Regions from separate parts of the Streptococcus parasanguinis ATCC 15912 genome, predicted to be linked through region 1. Evidence: predicted binding sites of a transcription regulator. Region 1 holds the regulator's gene; the other holds the start of a gene.
The links. Region 1 encodes NrdR, which represses ribonucleotide reductase genes. Its sites were predicted from a motif close to ACACNATATATNGTGT; they were not measured.
Positions count from the first base shown of each region.

Region 2: a site for NrdR is predicted at 11,647-11,662, ahead of nrdH (glutaredoxin-like protein NrdH). Genes of this name have one in related genera too.

Region 1 covers NC_015678.1:1,085,099-1,100,443, reverse strand. Annotated here, with positions in the region: gene HMPREF0833_RS05235 (MFS transporter) at 1-630, opposite strand, end outside; gene HMPREF0833_RS05230 (helix-turn-helix domain-containing protein) at 914-1,774, opposite strand; gene HMPREF0833_RS05225 (DUF2200 family protein) at 1,771-2,142, opposite strand; gene HMPREF0833_RS05220 (YceD family protein) at 2,252-2,791, shown strand; gene HMPREF0833_RS05215 (flotillin family protein) at 2,916-4,394, shown strand; gene gndA (NADP-dependent phosphogluconate dehydrogenase) at 4,564-5,988, shown strand; gene HMPREF0833_RS05205 (response regulator transcription factor) at 5,998-6,696, shown strand; gene HMPREF0833_RS05200 (PTS transporter subunit IIBC) at 6,929-9,124, shown strand; gene HMPREF0833_RS05195 (endonuclease/exonuclease/phosphatase family protein) at 9,210-10,022, shown strand; gene nrdR (transcriptional regulator NrdR) at 10,185-10,658, shown strand; gene HMPREF0833_RS05185 (replication initiation and membrane attachment family protein) at 10,659-11,837, shown strand; gene dnaI (primosomal protein DnaI) at 11,838-12,737, shown strand; gene HMPREF0833_RS05175 (nitroreductase family protein) at 12,734-13,447, shown strand; gene der (ribosome biogenesis GTPase Der) at 13,505-14,815, shown strand; gene HMPREF0833_RS05165 (DUF1307 domain-containing protein) at 14,821-15,267, shown strand.
Region 2 covers NC_015678.1:193,470-208,814, forward strand. Annotated here, with positions in the region: gene HMPREF0833_RS01005 (competence protein CoiA) at 1-624, shown strand, start outside; gene pepF (oligoendopeptidase F) at 697-2,499, shown strand; gene HMPREF0833_RS01015 (O-methyltransferase) at 2,501-3,220, shown strand; gene prsA (peptidylprolyl isomerase PrsA) at 3,293-4,237, shown strand; gene HMPREF0833_RS01025 (LURP-one-related/scramblase family protein) at 4,491-4,976, shown strand; gene alaS (alanine--tRNA ligase) at 5,001-7,619, shown strand; gene nrdF (class 1b ribonucleoside-diphosphate reductase subunit beta) at 7,965-8,924, opposite strand; gene nrdE (class 1b ribonucleoside-diphosphate reductase subunit alpha) at 9,038-11,197, opposite strand; gene nrdH (glutaredoxin-like protein NrdH) at 11,312-11,530, opposite strand; gene HMPREF0833_RS01050 (phosphocarrier protein HPr) at 12,005-12,268, shown strand; gene ptsP (phosphoenolpyruvate--protein phosphotransferase) at 12,272-14,005, shown strand; gene glgB (1,4-alpha-glucan branching protein GlgB) at 14,351-15,345, shown strand, end outside.

The DNA.
Region 1 (15,345 bases):
GTGTACCAAAGAATTCTTACTTTTGGGCTCAATGACGGGATCATGTGTCAGCTGCTTTTTTCTCATCAGGAGACAAGTGGAAGACAGGAGAAAAGCCAGCGCATTGATTGAAGCGACCAGAGCAAAATTTTGATGGCTGATGGCTAGCAGCCAAACCCCTAGGGCTTGTCCAGAAATCGAGCAGACCATACTAAGTAGTTGGTTGAAGGAATAGGCCTCCATCAAATCCTCGTCGGGGATGTTCTTTTTCATGATGGGGAGTTGCAAGCCTCCTCGATAATCGCTCAAACAATCTGAAACAATGTTTAAGAAGCAAACAATCGAAAAGGCTAGGTAACCCGGAATCTTGGTCATGAGAGCAATAAGGATGAAGAGCATCGCTTGGAGATAGCCGATGCGGATCAACCAGTTAGCTTTTTTCTTCGTGTGGTCAGCCTTCATGCCGACAAAAATGGTAAAGAGGCTGGGAATAAATACAATGAGATTGGCAATGCCAACTGCTAGGCTCGGTTGTGGCATACTGGCAGCAAAGACCACAAAGACCAGATTGTAGATGGCAGCGCCAAGGGTATTCAAAAAGCGAGAAAGACTAAGTAAGGCAAAAATTTTATTACGAGCTAAGAGTTTCATGAGCCTTCCTCCTTCACGTGATTAGTTTGTAGGACTTGTTTGATGGATCGAAAGATCTGTTTGAAGAGGTCTAGTTTCTCATCATCAGAGAGAAGAAGTTCCTGATCCTTCAGATAAACGCTGGTATGTGAGAGAAGAAAGCGGAGGAAGTGGTTTTTTAGTTTGGTCATCATGGGAAGAACCTTCTTTCTTTACTTGATAGTCCTATTGTAAACCTAAAAAGCAAGAAAAAATTAATGTTGCATATTTTCAACAAAAACTCACAGAGTAGATCTGTGAGTTTTTAGGATTTATTGATCAGTTCTTGCAGGCCCTGTTTGTAGTAGTTGGCACTGTCCTTACAATCCAGAATAGAGAGAACCTGGATGGCCTGTTCCATCTTTTCAAGACCGATTTCTTTTTCTCCCTTTCGATAGAGAAATTCTCCTTTGGCGTAGAGATAAACCGTCCGAAGGTAGGCTTCGTTCTCAGAGTAAAAGTGGTCCTTGATCAGCTGATCAAAATAGGTTGCATCTTCAAATTCATTTGAACTAATGGCGAGAAAAAAGCCATTAAGGAAAATAGAATTGATGGCAGGACGAGAGGAATCTAGGAGAAGCTTGAAATCCTCCCGTTGGACCAACTCCTCTGTGTATTGTCGATAGAGCTGACTAGAGAAAAGAGGAGAGGTCAGTGAAAATAGGCTTAACTCAAAATTTCCCCAGACCATGACAGAGAAGAGGTAGTCATAGAGGAAATCTAGTTCCTCTTGGCTAGCAGCCAACTCTACCTCAGGATATAAGCCAAGGATTTTGGCCTTGAGAATAATGCTGGCTAAGAAGTCTTCTTTTTTCTGATCTTTCTGATAGGCTAGCTGGTAGCTTTGGTACAAGGCTTGATCGTGTTCCAAGCTCATGTTTTCATAGTGCTCTTTCAACAATTTGGGAATAAAGGAGTGCTGATCGATTCCTGCTAGATGAGAGAACTCACTGAGGCTGGTTTTGATCTGTTGCAAAGCCTGAAAAAACCGTTGCGTCGTCAGATCGTTTTCTCCTCTTTCAAATCGCGACAGCATAGAGCGTGAAAATTCGCCTCCAGTTGCTTCCTCTAAAGAGATGTGGCGACTTTCACGTATTTGTCGAAAAACAGCTCCGATTTCTTTCATGACTTCTCCTTTTTTAGCTGGTATTTTTCAACCAATTGCTCAACAGTCTTTCCCTTACTTAACCAATCAGCCAGACGATCTAAGCGGCGAATTTCTTGCATCAAAGGATCCTGAATCGTTTCAATTTGCACGCCACAAATTTTCCCAGTAATCAATGTCCGGTTGGGGTGATAGGCGGGAGCTTGGCGAAAGAAATCTCCATAACTTCCGTCACTCTTTTTCCATTCTTTTAGTTCCGCCAGAGAATAGCCTGTTAATCGCGAGGTGATTTGGTCAAGGCTTATCTCTTTTCCACCCTTTCGTAAGACTTTTTGGACTAAAGCTGTGTATACAGTTGAAAATGATAAATTGTAAACTCTTGCCATCAGATCTCCTTCATCTTTTTTCATGATTATAACAAATTTTTGAGGAGACTTCTTGGTTGAGGGGCGGCTTCATGATATACTAGTAGTATCTAGAAGATTTGAGGACAAAAGAATGAACTTATATACACAAGAAATCCGTAAAAATCCTGAAGGACTAGCATTTGATCAAGAGTTGGATTTACTCAAGGAATTGCAAAAGCGTAATCCAGAAATTCTTGATTTAAAGAATGTGACAGCGACAGGACGAGTAGCCTATGATACAGGCCTCTATGTCTTGGATTATCAGTTGAGCTACACCATCGTTTTGGCATCTAGTCGTAGCATGGAGCCTGTTGAGCTTCAAGAGAGCTATCCTGTAACAGAGGTGTTTGCTGAGGATGTACAGTCTGATGCAGATATCGAGGCCCTAGAGGAAGACTTGATCCTGCCAATCGAAGGTGGGAAGATTGATCTGAGTGAGAGTGTAGCGGATAATATCCTGCTCAATATTCCTCTCAAGGTTCTCACTCCAGAAGAAGAGGCTGGACAAGGTTTTATCGAAGGCAATGATTGGAAAATCCTATCCGAAGAAGAATACCAAGCCGCTCAAGCGATTAAGAAAGAAGAAAACAGTCCTTTCGCCGGTCTAAATGGCTTGTTTGACGAAGAATAAGCTAGAGATTGCATTTGATAAATTTAGACATAAATACAGGTCTTTTCTTTGAGGAAAGGCCTTCTTTTGATATACTAGGATTAATAAATAACAGAGGGGAGACCTCTAAAAAAGGAGAAAAAGTATGGATACTTTATTTATTCCAGGTTGGTTGATTACCGGCCTAATAGTCGCAGTTATTATTTTGATTTTGCTTGTTAAAGGTTATGTGAACGCTAAACCCAACGAAGTCGTGGTTATTACCGGTCTTCGGAAGCAACGTCACTTGCGTGGGAAAGCTGGCTTTATGATTCCCTTTGTCGAACAACGCTCTTATCTTGATATTGAGCAATTCTCGACAGATGTTCGGACGTCCGAAGCAGTCCCAACACTGGACTTCATTAACGTCCGTGCCGATGCAGCTGTTAAATTAAAAATCGGTACAACCGATGAAATGATTGCCCGGGCTGCAGAAAACTTCTTGAACTGGAATACGACAGATATTTCCAATTCTGTCCAAGATGTCTTGGAAGGAAACCTGCGGGAAGTGATCGGTCAGATGGAACTCCGTAAGATGGTCAATGACCGTCAAGAGTTTGCCTCAAAAGTGCAAGACAACGTAGCGCCAGACTTGGCTAAAATGGGTCTAGAAGTCATCGCCTTTACGGTTCAATCCTTCTCTGATGAAGGGGGAGTCATCGATAACCTCGGGATTGAGAATGTTGAAACCATTAAGAAAGATGCCTTGATTGCCAAAGCCAAAGCAGAACGTGAACGCAAGGAAGTTGAAGCAGAACAAGATAAATTGGCTAACGACAAACGCGTCGCTGCCGATCTTGAAATCGCGCAAAAACAAAATGAATTAAAACTCAAACAAGCAGCCCTCAAGCAAGAAGCAGATATTGCCCAAGCAAAAGCAGATGCCGCTAAAGGGATTGAGGCAGAAGTGCAACGTCGTGAACAAGAGCGCGTGGCAGCCGAAGCTAATATCATGAAACAGGAAAAAGAAGCGGAAGTCAAAGAGCGCGAAGTAAAGGTTCGTGAACAGGAATTGGATGCCAACATCCGCAAACAAGCTGAAGCTGAAAAATATGCTCGTCAACAAGCTGCAGAAGCAGAATTGATTGAACGCCAACGCAAGGCAGAAGCAGAACTCTTCGAAACACAAAAAGAAGCCGAAGCTCGGAAAGCCCAAGCCGAAGCTGAGAAATTTGCCCAATTGCAAGAGGCTGAAGCTATTGAAGCCAAAGGTCGTGCCGAGGCCGAAGCCATTCGCTTGAAACTGGAAGCCGAGGCCAAAGGTTTGGACCAAAAGGCCGAAGCGATGAAGAAAATGCAAGAAGCAGCCATTACTGAAATGGTCGTTGACAAGTTGCCTGAAATTGCGCGTGCTGTCGCAGAACCATTAACCAAGGTTGATAAGATCACCATGTACGGGGAAGGCAATGCTTCTAAGATGGTGGGCGATATCATGCAAAGTATCGACCAAGTCTCTCAAGGAGCTGGATTTGATATTCGTCAATTGCTAGCAGGAGCTCTTGGAGTTAATATGACGGTCAATAAACTCAAAGAAGGAGAACAACCGGTCATTGAAGCAGAGGAGTTAGCTTCTAAAGAAGATTAATGTCATTCATCAGGAAGTGTCTGAGAACTGTTTCTCGGGCACTTTTGTTTTTAAGATCAAATGACTTGCATGATCTTCTCCCTCTTAGAGAAGGCGGGAAGCTATTTTCTGCTTTCTTTTGAGGAGGAAAAATGGTAGAATAAAGGCAAACTATAAAGAGGAGTGTCACATGACTAAAGCAAACTTTGGTGTTGTTGGTATGGCCGTAATGGGTCGTAACCTTGCCCTTAATATCGAATCTCGTGGCTACACAGTTGCCATTTATAACCGTAGTAAAGAAAAAACAGAAGATGTAATTGCTTGCCATCCTGATAAAAACTTTGTGCCAAGCTATGATATCGAAAGCTTCGTAAACTCAATCGAAAAACCACGTCGTATCATGCTTATGGTTCAAGCAGGACCTGGTACAGACGCAACCATCCAAGCCCTTCTTCCACATTTGGATAAAGGCGATATCTTGATCGACGGAGGAAATACTTTCTATAAAGATACCATCCGTCGTAACGAAGAGTTGGCGAACTCTGGTATCAACTTTATCGGTACTGGTGTATCTGGTGGTGAAAAAGGTGCCCTTGAAGGTCCTTCTATCATGCCTGGTGGACAAAAAGAAGCATATGACTTGGTAGCTGACGTCCTTGAAGAAATCTCTGCAAAAGCGCCTGAAGATGGAAAACCATGTGTGACTTACATCGGTCCTGATGGAGCTGGTCACTACGTAAAAATGGTCCATAACGGGATCGAGTATGGTGATATGCAATTGATCGCAGAAAGCTATGACCTCATGCAACACTTGCTTGGACTTTCTGCAGAAGACATGGCTGAAATCTTTACTGAATGGAACAAGGGTGAATTAGACAGCTACTTGATCGAAATCACTGCTGATATCCTTGGACGCAAAGACGATGAAGGTCAAGATGGACCTATCGTAGACTACATCTTGGATGCTGCAGGAAACAAAGGAACTGGTAAATGGACTAGTCAATCAGCGCTTGACCTTGGTGTGCCATTGTCACTCATTACTGAGTCAGTATTTGCTCGTTACATCTCTACTTACAAAGAAGAACGTGTTCATGCAAGCAAGGTTCTTCCAAAACCAGCTGCATTCAAATTTGAAGGAGATAAGGCTGAATTGATTGAAAAAATCCGTCAAGCCCTTTACTTCTCAAAAATCATCTCATACGCACAAGGTTTTGCTCAATTGCGCGTCGCTTCTAAAGAAAACAATTGGAACTTGCCATTTGCGGACATCGCATCTATCTGGCGCGATGGATGTATCATCCGTTCTCGTTTCTTGCAAAAGATCACAGATGCTTACAACCGCGATGCAGATCTTGCTAACCTTCTATTGGATGAGTACTTCTTGGATGTCACTGCTAAGTACCAACAATCAGTTCGTGACATTGTAGCTCTTGCTGTTCAAGCAGGTGTACCTGTACCAACCTTCTCAGCAGCCATCACTTACTTCGATAGCTACCGTTCAGCGGATCTTCCCGCGAACTTGATCCAAGCACAACGTGACTACTTTGGTGCTCACACATACCAACGTAAAGACAAAGAAGGTACCTTCCACTATTCTTGGTACGACGAAAAATAATCTTGCCCTATGGTCAAACGAGTTCTACTAGTAGAAAATGAGAAGCAAATCGCTCGCTTCATTGATTTGGAACTTCAAAAAGAGGGGTATCAAGTTGATGTGGTCGAAGATGGAAAAGCAGGTCTGGCGTTGATTGCTGCGACCAAATATGATCTGATCTTGTTTAATTACGATCTGTCAGATATGTCTGGTGAAAGATTCGCAGAGGAAATCAGTCGGATTCGCCCAGCTTCTGTTTTGATTGTTTTGGATAGTCGCGAAAAAATTGCTGAGCACAAAGAGAGTATTCAGCGCTTTGCCGTTTCCTATATGGTCAAACCCTTTATTATCAGCGATTTGGTAGATAAGATCACAGCCATTTTTAGAGGACGTGATTATATTGACCAACATTGTAGCCAGATGAAAATCCCAACGTCATACCGCAATTTGCGCATTGATGTGGAACACCATACCGTCTATCGTGGGAAGGACATGATTAGTTTGACCCGCAGAGAATATGACCTCCTAGCGACCCTGATGGGAAGCAAGGGAGCGGTAACACGTGAGCAGTTATTGGAGAGTGTCTGGAAGTATGAAAGTACGGGTGAAACCAATATTGTTGACGTCTATATCCGTTATCTCCGTGGGAAGATTGATCTCCCAGGTCAAAAAAGCTATATTAAAACAGTTCGTGGTATTGGCTATGCCATGCAAGATGAGTTAGAATGAAACATTCGAATCCTTTAAGGATTCGAATGTTTTTTAGTTTCAAAGAAATCGTTTGCGTTGAAAAAAGAATGAGTTTTAAAAAGAATTTGGCTTAAAAAAGATAAAAAAAGATAAAATTTGGAGAAAAAAATGAATGTAAGGCTTTACAAATTTTTAAAATATGGTATACTAGAAACAAATTAAGCGCAAACGTTTTCTTAAAACAGAGCCTTAAACAATATAAGGAGGTTGAATGATGAACAAAGGATCATTCAAAAGTTTATTTAGCTTTGAATTCTGGCAGAAGTTTGGTAAGGCCTTGATGGTCGTTATCGCTGTCATGCCAGCGGCTGGGTTGATGATTTCAATCGGGAAATCAATCCCTATGATCAACCCGAATTTATCTCCACTTGTTATTACAGGTGGGATTCTCGAACAAATCGGTTGGGGGGTTATCGGTAACCTTCACATCCTTTTTGCACTCGCTATCGGTGGTAGCTGGGCCAAAGAGCGTGCAGGGGGTGCCTTTGCAGCTGGTCTCTCTTTCATCTTGATTAACCGTATTACCGGTGCAGTTTTCGGAGTCACATCAGCAATGTTGACTGATAAGGCTGCTACAGTACACACAATCTTCGGTGGATCGATTAAAGTTGCGGACTACTTTATCAGTGTTCTTGAAGCTCCAGCTCTTAATATGGGGGTATTTGTAGGGATTATCTCAGGTTTCGTTGGAGCAACAGCCTTCAATAAATACTACAACTACCGTAAACTCCCAGAAGCCCTTTCTTTCTTCAACGGGAAACGCTTTGTACCATTCGTTGTTATCGTTCGTTCAGCCATTACAGCCTTGCTTTTAGCAGCTTTGTGGCCAGTAGTTCAATCAGGAATTAATGGATTCGGTATTTGGATTGCCAACTCACAATCAACAGCTCCAGTTTTGGCACCTTTCTTGTTCGGTACTTTGGAACGTCTTCTTTTGCCGTTTGGTCTTCACCATATGTTGACCATTCCAATCAACTATACTCAATTGGGTGGTAGTTACCAAGTTCTTACAGGTGCTGCCAAAGGAACAACTGTATTTGGACAAGATCCACTTTGGTTAGCTTGGGTAACAGACCTTGTTAACTTGAAGAAGGCAGACCCTAGCCAATATCAACACTTGCTTCATGCGTACACACCAGCTCGTTTCAAAGTTGGTCAAATGATCGGATCCTTCGGTATCTTGATGGGGGTTGTAGTTGCTATCTATCGCAATGTGGACCCAGATAAGAAAGAAAAATACAAAGGGATGCTTTTTGCAACTGCCCTTGCTACATTCTTGACAGGTGTTACGGAACCAATTGAATACATGTTCATGTTCATTGCAACACCTTTATACCTAATCTATGCCTTTGTTCAAGGAGCTGCCTTTGCAATGGCTGACTTGGTTCACCTTCGTGTCCACTCATTCGGTTCAATCGAGTTCTTGACACGTACCCCAATGGCCATCAACGCTGGTTTGGCATTAGATATCTTTAACTTTGTATGGGTAACAGTCCTATTTGCCTTTATCATGTACTTTATTGCTAACTTCATGATTAAGAAATTCAATTATGCAACTCCAGGACGTAACGGTAACTATGAACAAAATGATGATGCCCCTGCAGGAGATGGTGCAGCAGCAGGTGCTGCTACAAGCTCAGCAAGCTCACAAGTCATTAACATCATCAACCTTCTTGGTGGACGTGCCAATATCGTAGACGTTGACGCATGTATGACTCGTCTTCGTGTAACCGTTAAGGACGCTGAAAAAGTCGGAACAGAAGAACAATGGAAAGCTGAAGGTGCTATGGGTCTTGTCATGAAAGGACAAGGTGTCCAAGCGATCTACGGACCTAAAGCTGACGTATTGAAATCTGATATTCAAGACGTTCTTGATTCAGGTGAAGTCATTCCTGAAACACTTCCTAGCCAAATGACAGCAGTTCAAAAGGCTGAAGCAACCTTTAAAGGGGTAACAGATGAAGTTCACTCCGTTGCAGATGGTGAAGTGATTAACATTGAAGATGTGAAAGATCCTGTATTCTCACAAAAAATGATGGGTGACGGATTTGCGGTTGAGCCTGAAAATGGCCATATCGTTTCACCAGTTGCTGGTAAAGTTACTAGCGTCTTCCCAACCAAACATGCCCTTGGTTTGGTAACAGATAATGGTTTGGAAGTCTTGGTTCATATCGGTCTAGATACAGTTAGTCTTGAAGGAAAACCATTTGAAGTTAAAGTTACTGAAGGTCAAACAGTGGCTGCTGGAGACCTCTTGGTAGAAGCAGACCTTGATGCGATCCGTGAAGCAGGTCGTGAAACTTCAACAATTGTTGTCTTCACAAATGCAGATGCGATTAAATCTGTTAAGGTCGAACATACTGGTAAATTGGCAGCAAATGCTCCAGTTGCAACAGTAGAATTATAAGAGACGTCGGCAAAGAAAATGAGGTTGGGGCAGTGCACCCGGCCTCTTGCCGTTTCTTGATTTGGAAAGAAGGAGAAATCAGGGGATGAAATTTTTAACATTAAATTCCCATAGTTGGATGGAAGAGAATGCCCAGCAAAAATTTGAAACCCTCAAGGAACAAATTTTAGAAGCACAATATGATGTGATCTGTTTCCAAGAGGTCAATCAAGAGATGGCCTCAGAAACAGTTGAAACAGATGAGTATTATCAAGCCGCGCCATCAGCCGTGGCTATTCACAAGGATCACTTTGTTCACGTATTGGTTGAAGAGTTGGCTGCCCAAGGGCTTCACTACTATTGGACTTGGGCCTACAACCATATCGGCTATGATCACCTCAATGAAGGGGTGGCAGTTCTTTCACGTCAACCCTTGAAGGCAGATGAGATTTTGGTATCCAATATGGATGATCCAACGGACTACCATACCCGTCGAGTGGCCGTTGCTCATACGAGTGTGGATGGAAAAGAGATCGTTGTTGGCAGTGTTCATCTTTCTTGGTGGGACAAAGGTTTCCAATTTGAGTGGCCACGAATTGAAAAGTATTTTAACCAAGTAGAAAAACCCTTTATTTTAGCGGGTGATTTCAATAATCCTGCTGGCCAAGAGGGGTATGAAACGATTTTATCAAGTTCCCTAAAGCTCCAAGATAGCTTTATTGAAGCCAAAGAAACAAAGGGCACTTATACTGTAGGCCCTGGAATCGATGGCTGGACGGATAATCAGGTACCACTGCGAATTGATTACGTCTTTGCAAGTCCAGAATGGGAAATTAAGCGTCTACATGTCATTTTTGATGGTCAAAATAAACCGCTTGTGAGTGATCACTATGGCTTAGAAGCTGAATTATCTCTTTAAAATCAAATGAGAGTTCTAGAATGATTTTAGTTTTAAATTGTTTTAGGACTTTTTTAATTTGTAAAAGAGGAGTGGGGACAAGGAGATCTCCTGTTCTTCTGCTTTCTTTACGATTCATTTTATGGTAAAATGAAGTGTTAAAACAGTTTAAGGAGGTAGCAAATGCGTTGTCCAAAATGTGGTGGAAGTAAGTCTAGTGTGGTGGATAGTCGACAAGCTGAAGACGGGAACACCATTCGTCGTCGTCGTGAATGCGAAGAATGCCATTATCGCTTTACTACCTACGAACGAGTGGAAGAACGGACCCTAGTGGTTGTTAAAAAGGATGGAACACGTGAGCAATTTTCTCGTGATAAAATCTTTAATGGTATTATCCGCTCGGCACAAAAACGACCTGTATCCAGTGATGAAATCGAAGAAATTGTAAACCGGATCGAACAAAAGGTTCGTAGCCAAAGCGATAATGAAATTAACAGTGAGTGTATTGGTTCTTTGGTTATGGATGAGTTGGCGGACCTTGATGAGATTACCTATGTCCGTTTTGCTAGTGTTTACCGGAGTTTCAAGGATGTCGGTGAATTAGAGACCCTCTTGAAACAAATCACGAAGGGAACCAAGAAGAAAAAGGAAAAATAGATGAAGCCCAATACTCCGTTCTCATTTTTAAAAAATAACATTCTTCCACCGGCAGGGCCTGCATTAGAGCAGTATTACCTGCCTATTTTAGAGATGGAAACCGTGACGGTCTATCGCTTTCTGCTCGCATCTTATGATCAAGGTGAAAAAAAACATCTACTTGCCCAAATCTTAAACCACATTGATATGGGGTTTCCTCAATTGTTACTTGCTTTTGATCGTTTGATTGCTATGGGATTGATCGATATCTTTGAGGAGGAAGCTGGCATCGCGATCCGGTTGCACGCTCCTCTTGAGGCGGAGCAATTCTTTTCCAATGCCGTCTATAAACGCTTGCTTGAAAAGAAAATCGGGGAAAAGGCCGTAGAGAATTTGCTCCCAGCGCGCTCTTTAGGGAGTAGAAGGCAAGTTTCCTTCTCGCAAGTCTTTGGACTAGATGCTGGGGAAGCGACTGTTGTTCCAAGTAAGAAACAGCAGTTTGATATGGAGATGTTTAAGCGAATGATGGGGCGTGATGGACTTCGTTTTGCGGATGAAGGAGAAGCAACTCTTGCCCTCTTTGCCATCGCAGAAGAGCAACAATGGACCTGGTATGAAACTTATCTCCTGGCGAAAGAAACAGCTGTAGACCGTATCGTCTCTCCAAAGAGAATGAAACAAAAATTAGCTCAGGCTAGCCAAGAGCAACCACGTATGTCCTATAGCCGTCAGGAAGAAACCATTCTTAGGGAAGCTAAGGCAAAATCTAGCTTACAATTTTTAGCGGAGATTAAGAAGGCGCGCCATGCGACCATTACGCAGAGTGAACGCAAGACTCTATCTAAGTTAGCTGATCTAGGTTTACTAGATGAGGTGATCAATATTATCTTATTGTTGACCTTTAACAAGACCCAGTCTGCTAATCTCAATGAAAAGTATGCTTTGAAAGTGGGAAATGACTTTTCTTACCAAGGAGTCAACAGTGCGGAACTGGCGATTTTAAAAGTCCGGGAACGCCAGAAACAGGCTAAGGTTCAAGGAAACAAGGGGACGAGTCCTACATCAGCCAAGGGCAAGCCAAGTAATGTTCCTAAGTGGAGTCAACCGAACTATCAAAATCAAACCAGTCAAGAAGAAAAGGTGGATCTCGCTAAAGAGAAACAACGCCTGTTAGAAAAACTGAATCAAGGAGGTGAGTAGATGGAAAGTGTAGGTCAAACCATGTCTCACATGAATCGTGCGCGTCAATTTAACTATGAGGATTTGGTCGCACAGATCTTGGCAGACCAAGAAGTCGCTGCCTTTATCAAAGACCGGTCTTTGTCTGAGCAAGAAATTCGTCGTAGTATTTCAAAATTTAATCAATACATCAGTGAGCGCAACCGTTTCTTATTGGGAGATCCGGATTATATTGCCAAAGGTTATAAACCCATCCTCACCATGAATGAAGGATATGCGGATGTCGCTTATGAGGAGACACCAGAGTTAATCGAAGCTCAAAAACGTGCTGCGATCAACCAACGTCTTAACTTGATCAATCTCCCTTCAACTTTGAAAGAAGCGAGTCTAGCCAAGGTAGAGCTCGATGATAAGGGACGATTTGTGGCCTTTGAGGAATTAGCTAATTTTGTAGCCAACTATCCCGAGTATCAAAAGGGAATTTACCTCTATGGTGATTTTGGAGTAGGAAAGAGCTACATGATGGCAGCCCTGGCTCATGATTTATCCGAAAAACGCCAGGCCTCTACCACTCTACTACATTTCCCAAGTTTTGCTATCGATGTCAAAAATGCCATCAGTTCGGGCTTGGTCAAAGAAACCGTCGATCAGGTGAAAAAAGCCAAAATTTTAATTCTCGATGATATCGGTGCGGAACAGATGTCAGCCTGGGTACGAGACGAAATCTTACAAGTGATTCTGCAGCACCGGATGCAGGAAAATCTCCCAACCTTCTTTACTTCTAACTTTAATTTTGAAGAGTTGGAACGTCATTTTGCGTCTTCGCGCAATGGGGATGAAACCTGGCAGGCCAAACGTGTCATGGAGCGCGTGAAATTTTTAGCCAAGGAAATCCATTTGGAAGGAGTCAATCGCCGATGAATGAAACCATCCGTTTAATGAATGCTCATTTTTCTGTTCGCCGGTTTAAGGAAGAAGCCATCAAAGAAGCTGACCTCAAGGAAATCTTATCAGCTGGGCAGATGGCATCAAGTTGGAAAAACTTTCAGTCTTATTCTGTGATTGTGGTCAAAAGCAAGGAAAAGAAAGAAGCTCTCTACGACTTGCTTCCCCAAGAAGCGATTCGCCAATCAGACGTCTTTCTTCTCTTTGTTGGGGATTTAAACCGTGCTGAAAAAGCTGTCAAACTTCATGAGCAGGATTTCCATCCTGAAGGGGTGGACAACTTACTGATCACCTCAGTGGACGCGGCTCTAGCAGCTCAAAATACGCTATTGGCAGCTGAAAGTCTCGGCTATGGTGGAGTCATTATCGGCATGTTGCGCTACTGTTCAGAGGAAGTTGCAGAACTCTTCCGTCTGCCAGACTATACCTACCCTGTTTTTGGGATTGCTCTTGGAGTACCTAATCAGCAGCATGCGGTGAAACCACGCTTACCCTTGGAGCAGATTGCTTTTGAAGAAGAATACCAAGAACAAGACCTATCAGTTGTGACTGCCTATGACAAGGTTCAGGCAGATTATGCTGGAGCGCGTGTAACAGACAGCTGGAGCGAGCGCCTTGCAGCTCAATTTGGTCAACCTGAACAAGAAGAGACCAAAAAACTACTAGAAAAACACAAACTATTATGAAATGAAGAGAGGCGTTCTTGAACCGAAATCTCGCCTTTCATTAGAAAAGAGGAAATCATGGCCCTACCAACTATTGCGATTGTAGGCCGTCCCAATGTCGGAAAATCTACACTCTTTAACCGGATTGCCGGTGAGCGGATTTCCATCGTTGAGGATGTAGAAGGAGTCACTCGTGACCGCATTTATGCAACAGCTGAGTGGTTGAATCGGAAATTTAGTATTATTGATACAGGGGGAATTGACGACGTAGATGCCCCATTTATGGAACAAATTAAGCATCAGGCAGAAATCGCCATGGACGAAGCAGATGTGATCGTCTTTGTTGTTTCTGGAAAAGAAGGGATCACGGATGCGGATGAATATGTCACTCGTATTTTGTATAAGACCCATAAACCAGTGATTCTGGCTGTCAACAAGGTGGATAACCCAGAGATGCGCAATGATATCTATGACTTTTATGCCTTAGGACTGGGTGAGCCACTACCGGTATCCTCTGTCCACGGGATAGGAACTGGGGATGTGCTCGATGCCATCATCGAAAATCTTCCGAATGAAACAGAAGAAGAGAATCCAGATATCATCAAATTTAGCTTGATTGGCCGCCCGAATGTTGGGAAATCAAGCTTGATCAATGCGATCCTTGGAGAAGACCGCGTGATTGCTAGCCCGGTTGCAGGAACCACACGGGATGCCATTGATACCCATTTTACCGATGCAGATGGCCAAGAATTTACCATGATCGATACAGCTGGTATGCGCAAGTCTGGTAAAATCTATGAAAACACTGAGAAATATTCTGTTATGCGTGCCATGCGTGCCATCGACCGTTCAGATGTGGTTTTGATGGTCATTAATGCCGAAGAAGGGATTCGGGAGTATGATAAGCGGATCGCTGGCTTTGCTCATGAAGCTGGTAAAGGTATGATCATTGTTGTCAACAAATGGGATACCATTGAAAAAGACAACCATACCATGAAGCAGTGGGAGGATGACATTCGGGATCAATTCCAATACCTTTCTTATGCTCCGATTGTCTTTGTCTCTGCTCTTACCAAACAACGCTTGCACAAGTTGCCAGAGATGATTAAACAGATCAGTGAGAGTCAAAATACGCGGATTCCCTCAGCTGTCTTGAACGATGTGATTATGGATGCCATTGCCATTAATCCAACGCCGACCGACAAAGGAAAACGCCTCAAGATCTTCTATGCGACACAAGTGGCAACCAAGCCACCAACCTTTGTAGTCTTTGTAAATGAAGAAGAACTGATGCACTTCTCATACCTCCGCTTCTTGGAGAACCAAATTCGCAAGGCCTTTGTTTTTGAAGGAACTCCAATCCATTTGATTGCGCGAAAACGGAAGTAGGGAATATGCGAAAAATAACTGTTTTGATGAAATTTTTGCTTCCCAGCCTCATCATTATTTTTTTAACAGCCTGTCAATCAATACGTCAAGAAAAGTATAAGGGATCCTATGGGAATGGGGATGAATCAATTATTCTGACCATAAAAAATAAGGAGATTCTTAAGACGGAGTTCTGGAAAGAACTGCCCGATATTGATGCTTCTGACTCATTGGAATTTAACTCAGCGAAGGATAGTTTGCTTGAAAATTATGGGCATATAAAGGGAATGGACTATTCTGTTGAAAAATCTAAATCAGGCCATTTGCAGATCCATATAGTGACAGATTTTTCAAAATTGGACCTAAAAACTTGGAACAAAGCTTTTAAGTCGAATAATAAATTGAAGGACTTAACTGACTATATTAAAACGAAAAAAATGTTAGAAGAAAATGGGATGGTCAAGGTTCAGTAAAGTTTGAACATGACTGAAAAATAAAAAAGGACTCTTTGTCAACTGCAAGAGACAAAAAGGGTCCTTTTTATATGAACA
Region 2 (15,345 bases), 890 kb from region 1:
CAGTGTAGCTCCTTATCTTTAGAACGCTTGAAGGAGAGAAGCGATGCTTATCGATCCCACGGTTACCAGGTCTATTGGTTACTTGGTAAAAAGTTGTGGCTCAAGGAAAGACTAACAAAACTGCAGGCTGGCTTTCTTTATTTTAGTCAGAATCGAGGTTTTCATCTTTGGGAATTGGATCTGGCAAAGAAAGAGCTACGTTTACAATACCTCATTCATGAGGATTTACGAGGGCGATTGCATTATCAAACAGAAATTTTCCCTTTTGGTCAAAGGTCTTTACTGGAAGTCTTACGGACCCCTTATCTTTCGCAATCCATGCAACAAATGGCAGTCGAGCTCGATCGGACATTTTTAACGTATATACAGCAGCAACTCTTTTATCGTCACCCAAAGTGGATGAGGTTTCAGGAAGAACTCTATTTGCAGGGACACCATCTACTGGAACTAGGCTTGGATTTCTTTTATCCTCTTTGTCGTCCGATCCTTTCACAGAACTTACTCCAAATTGAAGAGGATGTAGAAGGTTACTACCAGCAATTTATGGCCTATTATCAGTCGCAAGGGATCCAACCTGTTCAGATCCTCTATCCTCCACGTTTTTATGCTCAACAGAAAAGCTAACTTTCTAAGATAGAAATCCTCCCGAAATGTTCATTTTTATGCTAAAATAGTACCATTGGAGGATTAATCGAAATGGTAAAACAACGTAATGAAATTGATGAAAAATACCAATGGGATTTGTCGACAATTTTTGCGACAGATCAAGCTTGGGAAGAAGAAGCAGCTAGCTTAGCTGCAGATATTAAAGCAGCAAGCCACTATGCTGGCCATTTGTTGGATTCAGCACAAACGCTTTTGGAGACAACCAATGCTTATTTGGAATTGAGCCGTCGCTTAGAAAAGGTCTATGTCTATGCTCATATGAAAAATGACCAAGATACACGAGTGGCTAAATACCAAGAATACCAATCAAAAGGGATGTCTCTTTATAGCTTGTTAGGTGAAACCTTTGCCTTCTATGAGCCTGAATTCATGGCCATTACGGATGAGCAATACAAGGCCTTTGTGAGTGAAGTTCCAGCCTTGGAACAATATGGTCATTATTTTGATCGTTTGCTAGAGAAAAAAGAACATGTCTTGTCTCAAAAAGAAGAGGAATTACTTGCAGGAGCTGGTGAGATCTTTGCGGCTGGTGGTGAAACTTTTGAAATCTTGGACAATGCAGATATTGTTTTCCCTACTGTACATGATGACAAGGGCGAAGAAGTTCAATTAACACATGGAAACTATATTTCTTTGGTAGAATCAAAAGATCGTGCCGTTCGTAAAGAAGCTTACGAAGGTCTCTACAAGGTCTATGAACAGTACCAACATACCTATGCTAAAACCTTGCAAACCAATGTAAAAGTTCACAACTTTAATGCTAAAGTTCGCAAATTCTCTTCTGCCCGTGAAGCGGCCCTTTCTGAAAACTTTGTGCCAGAAAGTGTTTATGATAGCTTGGTAACAGCTGTGAACAAACACTTGCCACTCTTGCAACGCTATGTACAATTGCGTTCAAAAATTCTAGGTATCTCAGACTTGAAGATGTACGATATGTATACGCCATTATCAGATACAGACTACAAGTTTACCTATGAAGAATCATTGGCTAAAGCAGAAGAAGTCTTGGCTGTTTTGGGGGAGGACTATCTTTCTCGTGTGAAACGTGCCTTTAGCGAACGGTGGATTGATGTGCATGTCAACCAAGGGAAACGCTCAGGTGCCTATTCAGGTGGTTCTTATGATACCAATGCTTTCATGTTGTTAAACTGGCAAGATACATTGGATAATCTCTTCACCTTGGTGCATGAAACTGGTCACAGTATGCATTCTAGCTATACCCGTGAAACCCAACCTTATGTCTATGGGGACTACTCAATTTTCCTTGCTGAAATCGCCTCTACAACCAATGAAAATATCTTGACTGAACGTCTGTTAGAAGAAGTAGAAGATGATGCAACTCGTTTTGCTATTTTGAATCACTTCTTGGATGGCTTCCGTGGAACGGTCTTCCGTCAAACCCAGTTTGCCGAATTTGAGCATGCCATTCATAAAGCAGACCAAGAAGGTACCGTTTTGACTAGTGAGTTCTTGAACAACCTTTATGCAGAGCTCAATGAAAAATACTATGGTCTTTCAAAAGAAGACAACCCTGAGATCCAATATGAATGGGCTCGGATTCCTCACTTCTACTATAACTACTATGTCTTCCAATATTCAACTGGTTTTGCAGCAGCTTCAGCCTTAGCTGAAAAAATTGTTCATGGAACCCAGGAGGATCGTGATAAATATATCGACTACTTGAAGGCTGGAAACTCTGATTATCCACTAAATGTCATCCGCAAAGCAGGTGTGGATATGGAAAAAGAAGACTATTTGGACGCAGCCTTTGCAGTCTTTGAACGTCGTTTGAATGAATTTGAAGCCCTAGTAGAAAAATTAGGACTCGCATAAGATGGTAGAGTCTTATAGTAAAAATGCCAACCACAATATGCGCCGTCCAGTGGTAAAAGATGAGATCGTTGACTTTATGCGTACGCGTCAAAAACCGGTAGCGGGTGCCCTAAAGGAATTAGAAGCATTCGCTCGCAAGGAAAATATTCCCATCATCCCGCATGAAACGGTAGCATACTTTAGACTACTCCTACAAGCCCTACAACCAAAGAAAATCCTTGAAATTGGGACAGCAATTGGGTTTTCGGCGCTCTTAATGGCTGAAAATGCTCCCAATGCACAAATTACTACCATTGATCGTAACGAAGAAATGATTGACTTTGCCAAGAAAAATCTAGCTAAATACGATCTGAGAAAGCAAATTACCTTGCTTGAAGGAGATGCGGTAGATGTCTTGCGGGATTTAACAGAGACCTATGACTTTGTCTTTATGGACTCTGCTAAGTCTAAGTACATCGTCTTTTTGCCACGAATTCTCGAACTCTTAGAAGTTGGGGGAGTCGTAGTATTGGATGATATTTTCCAAGGAGGAGATGTTGCCAAAGACATCATGGAAGTTCGTCGTGGGCAACGGACCATTTATCGAGGTCTTCAAAACCTCTTTAACGCGACTCTCAACCATCCAGATTTGACAGCTAGCTTGGTGCCACTTGGAGACGGTATTTTGATGATTCGTAAAAATGCAGAGACGGTAACCTTGCCAGATCCTAGCTCTTTTTAGGTAAATTTAAGGTATTCTCTCTAATTTGTGGTAAAATAGAGGAAGTTTAAAAAGGAACGGAGAGTAATTTTCATGAAGAAAAAACTTGTAGCAGGTGCTGTGACCTTGCTATCAGTCGTAACATTAGCAGCCTGTGCCAATAGCACAAACAAAGATGTCGTGACCATGAAAGGGGACACGATCACGGTTTCAGATTTCTATGATGAAATCAAATCAAACCAAGGAGCCCAACAAGTTCTTTTCCAAATGACTATCAATAAAGTTTTTGAAAAAGAATATGGATCAAAAATTTCTGATAAAGAAGTCGATAAAGAATTGGCTAAACAAAAGAAACAATTGGGCAACCAATTTGATGCTTACTTGGCGCAACAAGGCTTGACGGAAGAAACAGCGAAGAAACAAATCCGTAGCAATATGTTGTTGGAATATGCAGTTAGCCAAGCTGCTAAGAAAGATATCAAAGAGTCAGACTACAAGACAGCTTTTGAATCTTATACACCTGAGGTAACAGCACAAATTATCAAGTTGGATTCTGAAGACAAAGCAAAAGAAGTATTGGAAGCAGCTAAAGCGGAAGGTGCAGACTTTGCCAAAATTGCAAAAGATAATTCAACAGATACCGCTACAAAAGACAAAGGTGGTGAAGTCAAGTTCGATTCAGGAACAGCAGATATCCCATCTCAAGTCAAAGAAGCAGCCTTTAAGTTGGATGAAAACGGCATTTCAGATGTGATCACAGTATCAGCAGGTCAAAACTACTCAGCTAGCTACTATATTGTCAAATTGAATAAGAAGACAGAAAAAGGTTCGGACTGGAAGAAATACGAAAAACGTTTGAAAGAGATCATTATTGAAGGTCGTAAGCAAGATACTAATTACATCCGTAGTATTATAGCTAAAGCGATGACCAATGCCAATATTAAGGTTAAAGATGATGCCTTCAAATCTACTTTCAACCAATATTTGCAAAATATCGGTGTTGAAACAAGTGATAGTAGCTCATCATCTAAAAAATAGTTGACGGTTCCTTTTGGAACTTGTATAATGAAATAGTTGAGAATGAATCATTGTTACTCGGAATCAGAGAAGTGGCGGGGGTGCGAGCCATGGAAGAGAAATGATTTTGCTACTCAGCTGAGACAATTGCATATGAAAATAAGAATGACAAGTTCATTGAATGAAGGTGGTACCGCGGTTTTTCGCCCTTCGTTTGGTGACTTGTCTTTTGTTTGCGGACAGTTGTCAGAAGCTTTTTAAAGGAGATCAAAAGATGCGAACCTATCAAGTGAAACAAAAATTTCGATTGGGTGGCGAGCGGTTCGATATCAAAGATGAGTTGGGAAATGTTGAATACCAGGTTGAGGGATCTTTTCTTAAGATTCCCAAGACTTTTACCATCTATGATAAGAATGGACAAGAAGTGAGCCACATTACTAAAAAACCAATCAGCCTTCTTCCTAAGTTTGTGGTTGAGTTGAAGGATGGGGACAGCTTTTTTATCCATAAAAAGCTGACGCTCTTCAGGGATAGGTACGATATCGAAGATTTGGGACTGCGGGTACAAGGAAATATCTGGGACCTAGAATTCAAATTATTCGATGATCGGGATCAAATCGTCGCTGAGATTAGCAAGGAACTCTTTCATCTAACCTCTACCTACCAAGTATCGGTGTATGAGGATGAATACGCTGATTTAGTCATCTCACTTTGTGTCGCCATCGATTATGTCGAAATGTTAGAAGCTGGCGCAAATTAATCTTAAAAAAATTAGGAGACAAATATGAAACAATTATCTAGTGCACAAGTCCGTCAAATGTGGCTTGATTTCTGGGCAAGCAAAGGCCACTCTGTAGAACCATCTGTTAGCTTGGTTCCTGTAAACGACCCAACGCTTTTATGGATCAACTCAGGGGTTGCCACTCTTAAGAAATACTTCGATGGAACCATCAAACCTGAAAATCCACGGATTACCAATGCTCAAAAAGCTATCCGTACCAACGATATCGAAAACGTAGGGAAGACTGCTCGTCACCATACCATGTTTGAAATGTTGGGGAACTTCTCTATCGGAGATTACTTCCGTGATGAAGCCATTACGTGGGCTTATGAGCTTTTGACAAGTCCGGAATGGTTTGACTTCCCCAAAGACAAACTTTACATGACCTATTACCCTGACGACAAGGATTCATACAACCGTTGGATTGCTGTTGGTGTGGATCCAAGTCACTTGATTCCAATCGAAGACAACTTCTGGGAAATCGGTGCGGGACCTTCTGGACCAGATACAGAAATCTTCTTTGACCGTGGAGAAGCCTTTGACCCTGAAAATATCGGTCTTCGTCTGCTTGCAGAAGATATCGAAAACGACCGTTACATCGAAATTTGGAACATTGTCTTGTCACAATTTAACGCTGACCCTGCTGTTCCTCGTAGCGAATACAAGGAATTGCCACACAAGAACATTGATACGGGCGCAGGTTTGGAACGTTTGGTAGCCGTTATCCAAGGGGCGAAAACAAACTTTGAAACTGACCTCTTCATGCCGATCATCCGTGAAGTGGAAAAGATGTCTGGTAAAACCTATGATCCAGATGGCGACAACATGAGCTTCAAGGTGATTGCTGACCACATCCGTTCGCTTTCATTTGCGATTGGAGATGGAGCTCTTCCTGGTAATGAAGGACGCGGCTACGTTCTTCGTCGTCTCCTTCGCCGTGCTTCCATGCATGGTCAAAAATTGGGGATTGAAGGAACCTTCTTGTATAAATTGGTTCCAACCGTTGGGAAGATCATGGAAAGTTACTACCCAGAAGTACTTGAAAAACAAGACTTCATCGAGAAAATTATCAAGAGTGAAGAAGAATCGTTTGCTCGTACTTTGAATTCTGGTCAACACTTTGCTCAAACCATCGTTGAAGACTTGAAAGCCAAAGGTCAAACAGTGATTGCTGGTCAAGATGTCTTTAAACTTTATGATACATACGGATTCCCAGTAGAATTGACAGAAGAAATCGCTGAAGAAGCTGGAATGACAGTCGATCGTGACGGTTTTGAAGCGGCTATGAAGGAACAACAAGAACGGGCGCGTGCATCTGCTGTCAAAGGTGGATCCATGGGGATGCAAAATGAAACCCTTCAAAACATTACAGTTGAAAGTAGCTTCAACTACAATGCCAGCCAATTGCCTTCTAAGTTGGTGGCTATCGTAGCGGACAATGCAGAAGTAGAAGCTGTATCTGAAGGGACTGCATCACTGATCTTTGCAGAAACTCCATTCTACGCTGAAATGGGTGGACAAGTTGCGGACCATGGTCAAATCTTGGATGCTGCAGGAAATGTCGTTGCTACAGTAACAGATGTTCAAAAAGCACCAAATGGACAACCACTTCATACTGTTGAAGTTCTTGCCCCTCTTGCCTTGAACCAAGAATACACCTTGGCTATTGATACCAATCGTCGTCATCGTGTCATGAAGAACCACACAGCCACTCACTTGCTCCATGCGGCTCTTCACAATATCCTTGGTAACCACGCAACCCAAGCAGGATCTCTCAACGAGGTAGAATTCCTTCGCTTTGACTTCACTCACTTCCAAGCCGTAACTCCTGAAGAATTGCGCGCTATTGAACAACAAGTCAATGAAAAGATTTGGGAAGCGATCGCAGTCGAAACGATTGAAACAGATATCGATACTGCTAAAGAAATGGGAGCCATGGCCCTCTTTGGTGAGAAATACGGTAAAGAAGTCCGTGTTGTAACCATTGGTGGCTACTCAGTGGAACTCTGTGGTGGTACCCACGTAGGCAATACTTCTGAAATTGGTCTCTTCAAGATTGTCAAAGAAGAAGGGATCGGATCAGGAACTCGTCGTATCTTGGCAGTGACTGGTAAGGAAGCCTTCGAAGCTTACCGTGAACAAGAAGATGCTCTGAAAGCAGTCGCAGCAACCTTGAAAGCACCTCAACTCAAAGAAGTCCCTCATAAGGTGGAAGGTCTTCAAGAACAACTCCGTCAATTGCAAAAAGAAAATGCAGAATTGAAGGAAAAAGCAGCAGCAGCTGCAGCAGGTGATGTCTTCAAGAATGTTCAAGAAGCAAACGGCCACCGTTACATTGCCAGCCAAGTTTCTGTATCAGATGCAGGTGCCCTTCGTACATTTGCCGATAACTGGAAACAAAAAGACTACTCTGATGTACTTGTTCTTGTCGCAGCAATCGGTGATAAGGTAAACGTCCTTGTAGCTAGCAAGACAAAAGAAGTGCATGCAGGTAATGTGATCAAAGAATTGGCTCCAATCGTCGATGGGCGTGGTGGTGGTAAACCAGACATGGCCATGGCAGGAGGAAGCAACCAAGCGAAGATCCAAGAATTGTTGGATGCCGTAGCAGGTAAATTGTAAGAAAGAATAGAAATACCTTAGGGTAAGTATCAGATTGAATTTAAAAGACTACTGATAAAATTTCCTTAGGTGAGTACGGACGTCAGCGAACTTCTACGAAGTTCCATGACTAATTCTTGAGACTAAGGTCTCAAGAATTCCGAGTGCTTGAGACTATTAAGTCTCAGGCACTTTTCTCACGGCGGAAATTTCCAGTATCTATTTGAATGTTTCTGAAAATTAGATGTCAATTATATTTTTTCAGGAATACTTTAATTCTTATTTTTACGGTCTTTACAAGTCCTAAGCGATCATTCTCAAAAAATATCTACAAAAAAACCTTTCCGTCTGGAAAGGTTTTTCTTCTTATAGTCCGTAATTGTAATCGTCATCCTGCATGGCTTCTACTTCACCGAGAAGGTAACCATTTCCGACTTGAGAGAAGAAGTCGTGGTTAGAAGTACCGGTTGAGATTCCGTTCATGACAATTGGGTTAACGTCATCTGCTGAGTCAGGGAAGAGCGGATCTTGTCCCAAGTTCATGAGGGCTTTATTGGCGTTGTAGCGAAGGAAGGTCTTGACTTCCTCTGTCCAGCCCACACCATCATAGAGGCTCTCTGTGTAGCCTTCTTCGTTTTCATAGAGGGTGTAGAGCAGATCATACATCCACTCTTTGAGTTTCTCTTGTTCTTCTTCTGGTAATTCGTTAAATCCAAGTTGGAACTTGTAGCCGATATAGGTTCCGTGAACAGATTCGTCCCGAATGATCAACTTGATGATCTCAGCTACGTTGGCCAATTTGTTGTTTCCAAGATAGTAGAGAGGTGTGAAGAAACCAGAATAGAAGAGGAAGGTTTCAAGGAAGACGCTGGCAACTTTCTTTTCAAGGGGAGTCCCATTGAGGTAGATTTCGTTGATGATTTCTGCTTTCTTTTGAAGGAAAGGATTGGTGTTGGTCCATTCGAAAATCTCTTCGATTTCTGACTTGGTATTCAAGGTCGAAAAGATAGAAGAGTACGACTTAGCATGGACTGATTCCATAAATTGGATGTTGTTAAAGACAGCTTCTTCATGGGGAGTACGAATATCTGCACGAAGAGCCTGAACACCTGTTTCAGATTGCATGGTATCTAAAAGAGTTAATCCCCCAAAGACTTTACCAACTAGGTCTTTTTCTTTATTCGACAACTTTCTCCAGTCGTCCAAGTCGTTTGACAAAGGGATACGCGTATCCAACCAGAATTGCTCTGTCAGTTTTTCCCAGGTCGATTTATCGATGACATCTTCGATCGCATTCCAGTTAATGGCTTTGTAGTATGTTTCCATTTGCATCACTTTCTTTTTCTATTCATTCAATCGTTACTATTCTACCATAAATTGATAGAATACCGCACAAAAAGTCGGCGAACCGACTTTTGATAGCTATCTAGGATAGCGGATTAGATGACACAGCTTTCACATTGGTTGGCGCCAACTTCTCCACCATCATCTGTAAAGGTACGAACGTAGTAGATAGACTTGATACCCTTGTTAAAGGCGTAGTTCCGAAGGATAGACAAGTCACGAGTGGTTTGTTTGTTTTCTGTTTTCCATTCGTAGAGCCCTTTTGGAATGTCGCTACGCATAAAGAGGGTCAGTGAAAGACCTTGATCTACATGCTCAGTTGCAGCAGCATAGACATCGATGACTTTTCGCATATCCATGTCGTAGGCAGAAGTGTAGTAAGGAATCGTTTCCGTTGACAATCCTGCTGCAGGGTAGTAGATCTTACCGATTTTTTTCTCTTGGCGTTCTTCAATCCGCTGTGTAATTGGGTGGATAGAAGCAGATACGTCATTGATGTAGCTGATAGATCCATTTGGTGCGACAGCTAGGCGGTTTTGGTGGTAAAGACCATCTGCTTGAACTTTAGCACGCAGTTCTGCCCAATCCTCTGCACTTGGGATAAAGATATCTTTAAAGAGTTCTTTGACGCGATCAGATTTTGGTACAAATTCTCCAGTCGTGTACTTATCAAAGTAAGTACCGTTGGCATAATCAGATTTTTCGAAGTTGTGGAAGGTAACACCACGTTCGCGCGCGATGTTGTTAGATTCTACGAGAGTCCAGTAGTTCATGAGCATGAAGTAGATACTTGTGAACTCAACAGACTCAGGTGATCCGTATTCAATCAATTGTTGCGCAAGGTAGCTGTGAAGTCCCATAGCTCCAAGTCCGAACGAATGCGCCAGTTTATTTCCGTGGTCAATTGTTGGAACGGCCACGATATGAGAGCTATCTGTAACGAAGGTTAAAGCACGAACCATGGCACGAATCGAACGACCAAAATCAGGTGAAGTCATCATGTTGACCACGTTGGTTGAACCAAGGTTACATGAGACGTCTGTTCCCATTTGAACAAATTCTTGGGCATCGTTGATCAAGCTTGGTTCCTGAACCTGTAGGATCTCTGAACACAAGTTACTCATGATGATTTTCCCATCAACAGGGTTAGCCCGGTTGGCTGTATCAATGTTGACCACATAAGGGTAACCAGATTCTTGTTGCAATTTAGAAATTTCAGTTTCCAAATCACGTGCCTTAATTTTTGTCTTGCGGATATTTGGATTAGCGACTAACTCATCGTATTTTTCAGTGATGTCGATGTAGTTAAATGGTACTCCGTATTCACGTTCCACAGAGTATGGGCTGAAGAGGTACATTTCTTCATTTTTACGAGCCAACTCGTAGAACTTATCTGGCACGACGACACCAAGTGAAAGAGTCTTCACCCGAACTTTTTCATCAGCATTTTCTTTCTTAGTAGACAGGAAGGCGATGATGTCTGGGTGGAAGACGTTGAGGTAAACAACCCCAGCCCCTTGCCGTTGTCCCAATTGGTTAGAGTAAGAGAAGCTATCTTCAAAGAGTTTCATAACAGGTACGACCCCAGAAGCTGCTCCTTCATACCCTTTGATCGGTGCTCCGGCTTCACGAAGGTTGCTGAGGGAAATTCCAACCCCACCACCGATACGAGACAGTTGAAGGGCAGAGTTGATAGAACGTCCGATCGCATTCATATCATCGGTTACTTGGATCAAGAAACATGAAACCAATTCTCCACGGCGGGCACGTCCAGCGTTTAAGAAAGAAGGAGTAGCTGGTTGGTAGCGTTGGTGGATAATTTCGTTTGCGATGTCTCGCGCGATAGCTTCATTTCCATCTGCAAAATAGAGAGCATTGAAGAAGACACGGTCTTCCATGCTTTCAAGATAGTATTCTCCATCATTTGTTTTCAGAGCATATTGGTTATAGAATTTATAGGCCGCCATGAAGGACTTGAATTGGAAGTTTTGGTCTTTGATAAATTGGGCCAATTCCTCTAAAAATTCAGGACGGTATTTCTCGATAAATGCTCTCTCAATGTAATTGTGCTCGAGAAGGTACTGAATCTTGTCTGTAATCGAGTCAAAGGTTTTAGTATTTGGTACAACATTTTCTTTAAAGAAAGCATCCAAAGCTTCTTTATCCTTATGAAGCATGATTTGGCCGTTTACTGGACGGTTGATTTCATTATTAAGACGAAAATACGTCACATCTTCAAGAGATTTTAATCCCATAATAATCCTTTTCTAGTTCAAAAAAATGAAGAGGAGAAGTCCTCTCTTTACAAGTAAAAAGTCTAGTGTTAGGTTGCTAACGCTAGACCTTATTCAAGAAAAATACTGTGTTTATTAAGAAAGTTTCTTCAACTTAGCTGGTTGAAAACCAGAAAATACTTCATCTGGTGTTTGAATAACTGGAGCAGCGTTGAAACCGAGGCTCTTAACATGCTCTACAAATTGTGGCTGTTCGTCTAAGTTAATTTCGCGGTATTCTACGTGATTGCTATCAAGGAATCGCTTCGTCATTTTGCACTGAACACAATTATTTTTTGAATAAATGGTTACCATTTCTTTTCCGTTCTCCTATCGAAATATAAATCTGTAATCAGTATAAACAAATTCCAGTTACTTGTCAACAAAATTTAACTAAATATTGTGCAAAGATATGGAATGGTGTTTTTAGACCACAATATATTGTGGTTTGTAAAGGATGCGTATTTCCAAAAAAGAGGATAGGAATAGGTTTCTAAGCATCTTTAACTAGGAATAATATTCTTATAAATCAATATCCTGTGGTTTGAAAAATAAAATCATTGAAAATAGAGGGAAAATTTGACCTTTTATATAGTAGAAAATTGAAAGGTTGTTTCATATATTCCTAGAAATAGCGTTAAAATGTATTAAAATTGCGATTTTTCGCAGTCTTTTTCTGTAAGTCAGTGATAAAAATCTTGAAAAATATTTCAAAAGATGATATAATACCAAATTGTAAGGGTTATCAAAAGGTAGCTCAAAACTATTTTTTAAAAGGAGAGTCCAATTATGGCTTCTAAAGATTTCCACATTGTGGCAGAAACAGGTATCCACGCACGTCCAGCAACTTTGTTGGTTCAAACTGCAAGTAAATTTGCATCAGACATCACTCTTGAATACAAAGGTAAATCAGTTAACTTGAAATCAATCATGGGTGTTATGAGCCTTGGTGTTGGTCAAGGTGCTGACGTTGTGATTTCTGCCGAAGGTGCTGACGCTGATGATGCTATCGCAGCTATCTCAGAAACAATGACTAAAGAAGGATTGGCTTAAAATATGACAAAAATGCTAAAAGGAATTGCAGCATCTGACGGTGTTGCCGTTGCTAAGGCATATTTGCTCATTCAACCAGACTTATCATTTGAGACAGTTTCAGTCGAAGATACAAGTGCAGAAGAAGCTCGTTTGGATGCAGCTCTTGAAGCTTCACAAAACGAGCTTTCTCTTATTCGGGAGAATGCAGTAGCAAGCCTTGGTGAAGAAGCAGCGCAAGTTTTTGATGCGCATATGATGGTTCTCGCTGACCCTGAAATGGTTGGTCAGATCAAAGAAACGATTCGTACAAAAAAAATCAATGCAGAAGCAGGCTTAAAAGAAGTCACTGACATGTTCATTGCGATCTTTGAAGGAATGGAAGACAATCCTTACATGCAAGAACGTGCAGCGGATATTCGTGACGTTACAAAACGTGTGCTTGCTAACTTGCTTGGTAAGAAATTGCCTAACCCTGCTTCTATCAATGAAGAAGCAATCGTGGTAGCGCATGACTTGACACCATCTGATACAGCTCAGTTGAACAAAAAGTACGTAAAAGCCTTTGTTACTAACATCGGTGGACGTACCAGTCACTCAGCTATCATGGCGCGTACACTTGAAATTGCAGCCGTTCTCGGTACAAACAATATTACAGAACTTGTCAAAGATGGCGATGTTTTGGCTGTTTCAGGGATCACTGGTGAAGTGGTGATCAACCCTACTGAAGAACAAATCGCAGAGTTCAAAGCAGCTGGTGAAGCTTACGCGAAACAAAAAGCTGAATGGGCTCTCCTTAAAGATGCTCAAACAGTTACTGCCGATGGAAAACATTTCGAATTGGCTGCTAACATCGGTACACCTAAAGACGTTGAAGGTGTAAATGATAACGGTGCAGAAGCTGTTGGTCTCTACCGTACAGAATTCTTGTACATGGATTCTCAAGACTTCCCAACTGAAGATGATCAATACGAAGCATACAAAGCTGTTCTTGAAGGTATGAACGGTAAACCTGTTGTCGTTCGTACAATGGATATCGGTGGAGATAAAGAACTCCCTTACTTCGATCTTCCTAAAGAAATGAACCCATTCTTAGGTTTCCGTGCTTTGCGTATCTCTATTTCTGAGACAGGTAACCAAATGTTCCGTACACAATTGCGTGCTTTACTTCGTGCATCTGTTCACGGTAAATTGCGGATTATGTTCCCAATGGTTGCTTTGTTGACTGAGTTCCGTACTGCTAAAGGAATTCTCGAGGAAGAAAAAGCGAAATTGGTTGCTGAAGGGGTAGCGGTTGCAGATGATATCCAAGTAGGTATCATGATTGAAATTCCAGCTGCGGCAATGCTTGCTGATCAATTTGCTAAAGAAGTTGATTTCTTCTCAATTGGTACAAACGACCTGATCCAATACACAATGGCTGCTGACCGTATGAACGAACAAGTTTCATACCTTTACCAACCATATAACCCATCTATCCTTCGCTTGATCAACAATGTGATCAAAGCGGCTCACGCTGAAGGTAAATGGGCTGGTATGTGTGGTGAAATGGCCGGTGACCAAACTGCTGTTCCACTTCTTGTCGGAATGGGCTTGGATGAGTTCTCTATGTCAGCTACATCTGTCCTTCGTACACGTAGCTTGATGAAGAAATTGGACACTGCTAAAATGCAAGAATACGCTAACCGTGCTCTGACTGAATGTTCAACAATGGAAGAAGTTCTTGAACTTTCAAAAGAATATGTGAATGTAGACTAAGAGTCGAACAAGACTAAGACAATTCTGTCTTAGTCTTTTCTTATATGATTTTTTCTAATGAAACAAGAGAAATGTTTGTTTTTATTCGTAATCAACTAGCTAGTAATAAAAATATTAGAAGGGTTGTTCGGTTTTTTGTTTGAAATCCCTAAGATATATAGTATAATCATAAGTAAGATTAGGAGGAAAACGAAGAGAACAAAGAAAAAGTTCGGGATAGAAAATGACAAAAATTTTCCTGATAATTTTACATGATTTTACAGGAATAAGCTTGAAAATTAAGTGATTTTATAGTAAAATAAAAACACGTAGAAAACGCTTTCAAAAATATAAAGAGGTGAGTTTATGGATAGAAGCACAGACTTATGGACGTTTGGAAGAGGGGATAATTTCCGTCTTCAAGAGTACTTAGGAGCTCACAAAGAGTTCGAAGGAGATCAAGAAGGTTACACCTTCCGTGTATGGGCTCCAAATGCACAGGCTGTTGATCTGATTGGTGATTTCACTGATTGGGAAGCCCGTAGAATTCCAATGGTTCGTAATGAAGGAGGCGTCTGGGAAGTCTTCTGTCCCGATGCAAAAGAGGGAGATATATACAAGTACTTGGTGACGCGACAAAATGGTCATCAGGTACAAAAAATTGATCCTCTAGCGTTATGGATGGAAAAGAGACCCAATACAGGATCTATTATTAAGACCATCCCAGAGAAAAACTGGAAAGATGGTCTTTGGAGGGCACGCCGTAAAAAGCTTGGTTTTAAGGAACGACCTGTTAATATCTATGAGGTGCACGCAGGATCGTGGAAACGAAATGAAGATCACAGTTCCTATACCTTTAAACAACTAAAAGAAGAACTGATTCCTTATCTAGTTGAGATGAACTACACTCACGTGGAATTTATGCCAGTTATGGCCCACCCATTGGGACTGAGCTGGGGATATCAGCTCATGGGTTATTTTGCACTCGAACAGACTTATGGTAGTCCAGAAGAGTTTCAAGACTTCGTGGAAGAATGTCATCTCAATAATATCGGTGTTATCGTGGATTGGGTACCTGGTCATTTCATTATCAATGATGATGCCTTGGCTTATTATGATGGAACACCAACTTTTGAGTATCAGGATGAACATCGGGCCCATAACTATGGTTGGGGAGCTTTGAACTTCGATTTAGGAAAAAATCAAGTACAATCATTCTTGATTTCTAGTTTGAAGTTTTGGATTGACACCTATCATTTAGATGGAATTCGGGTTGATGCCGTGAGCAATATGCTCTATCTTGATTACGATAGCGGTCCATGGACACCAAATATTGATGGGGGAAACCTCAACTATGAAGG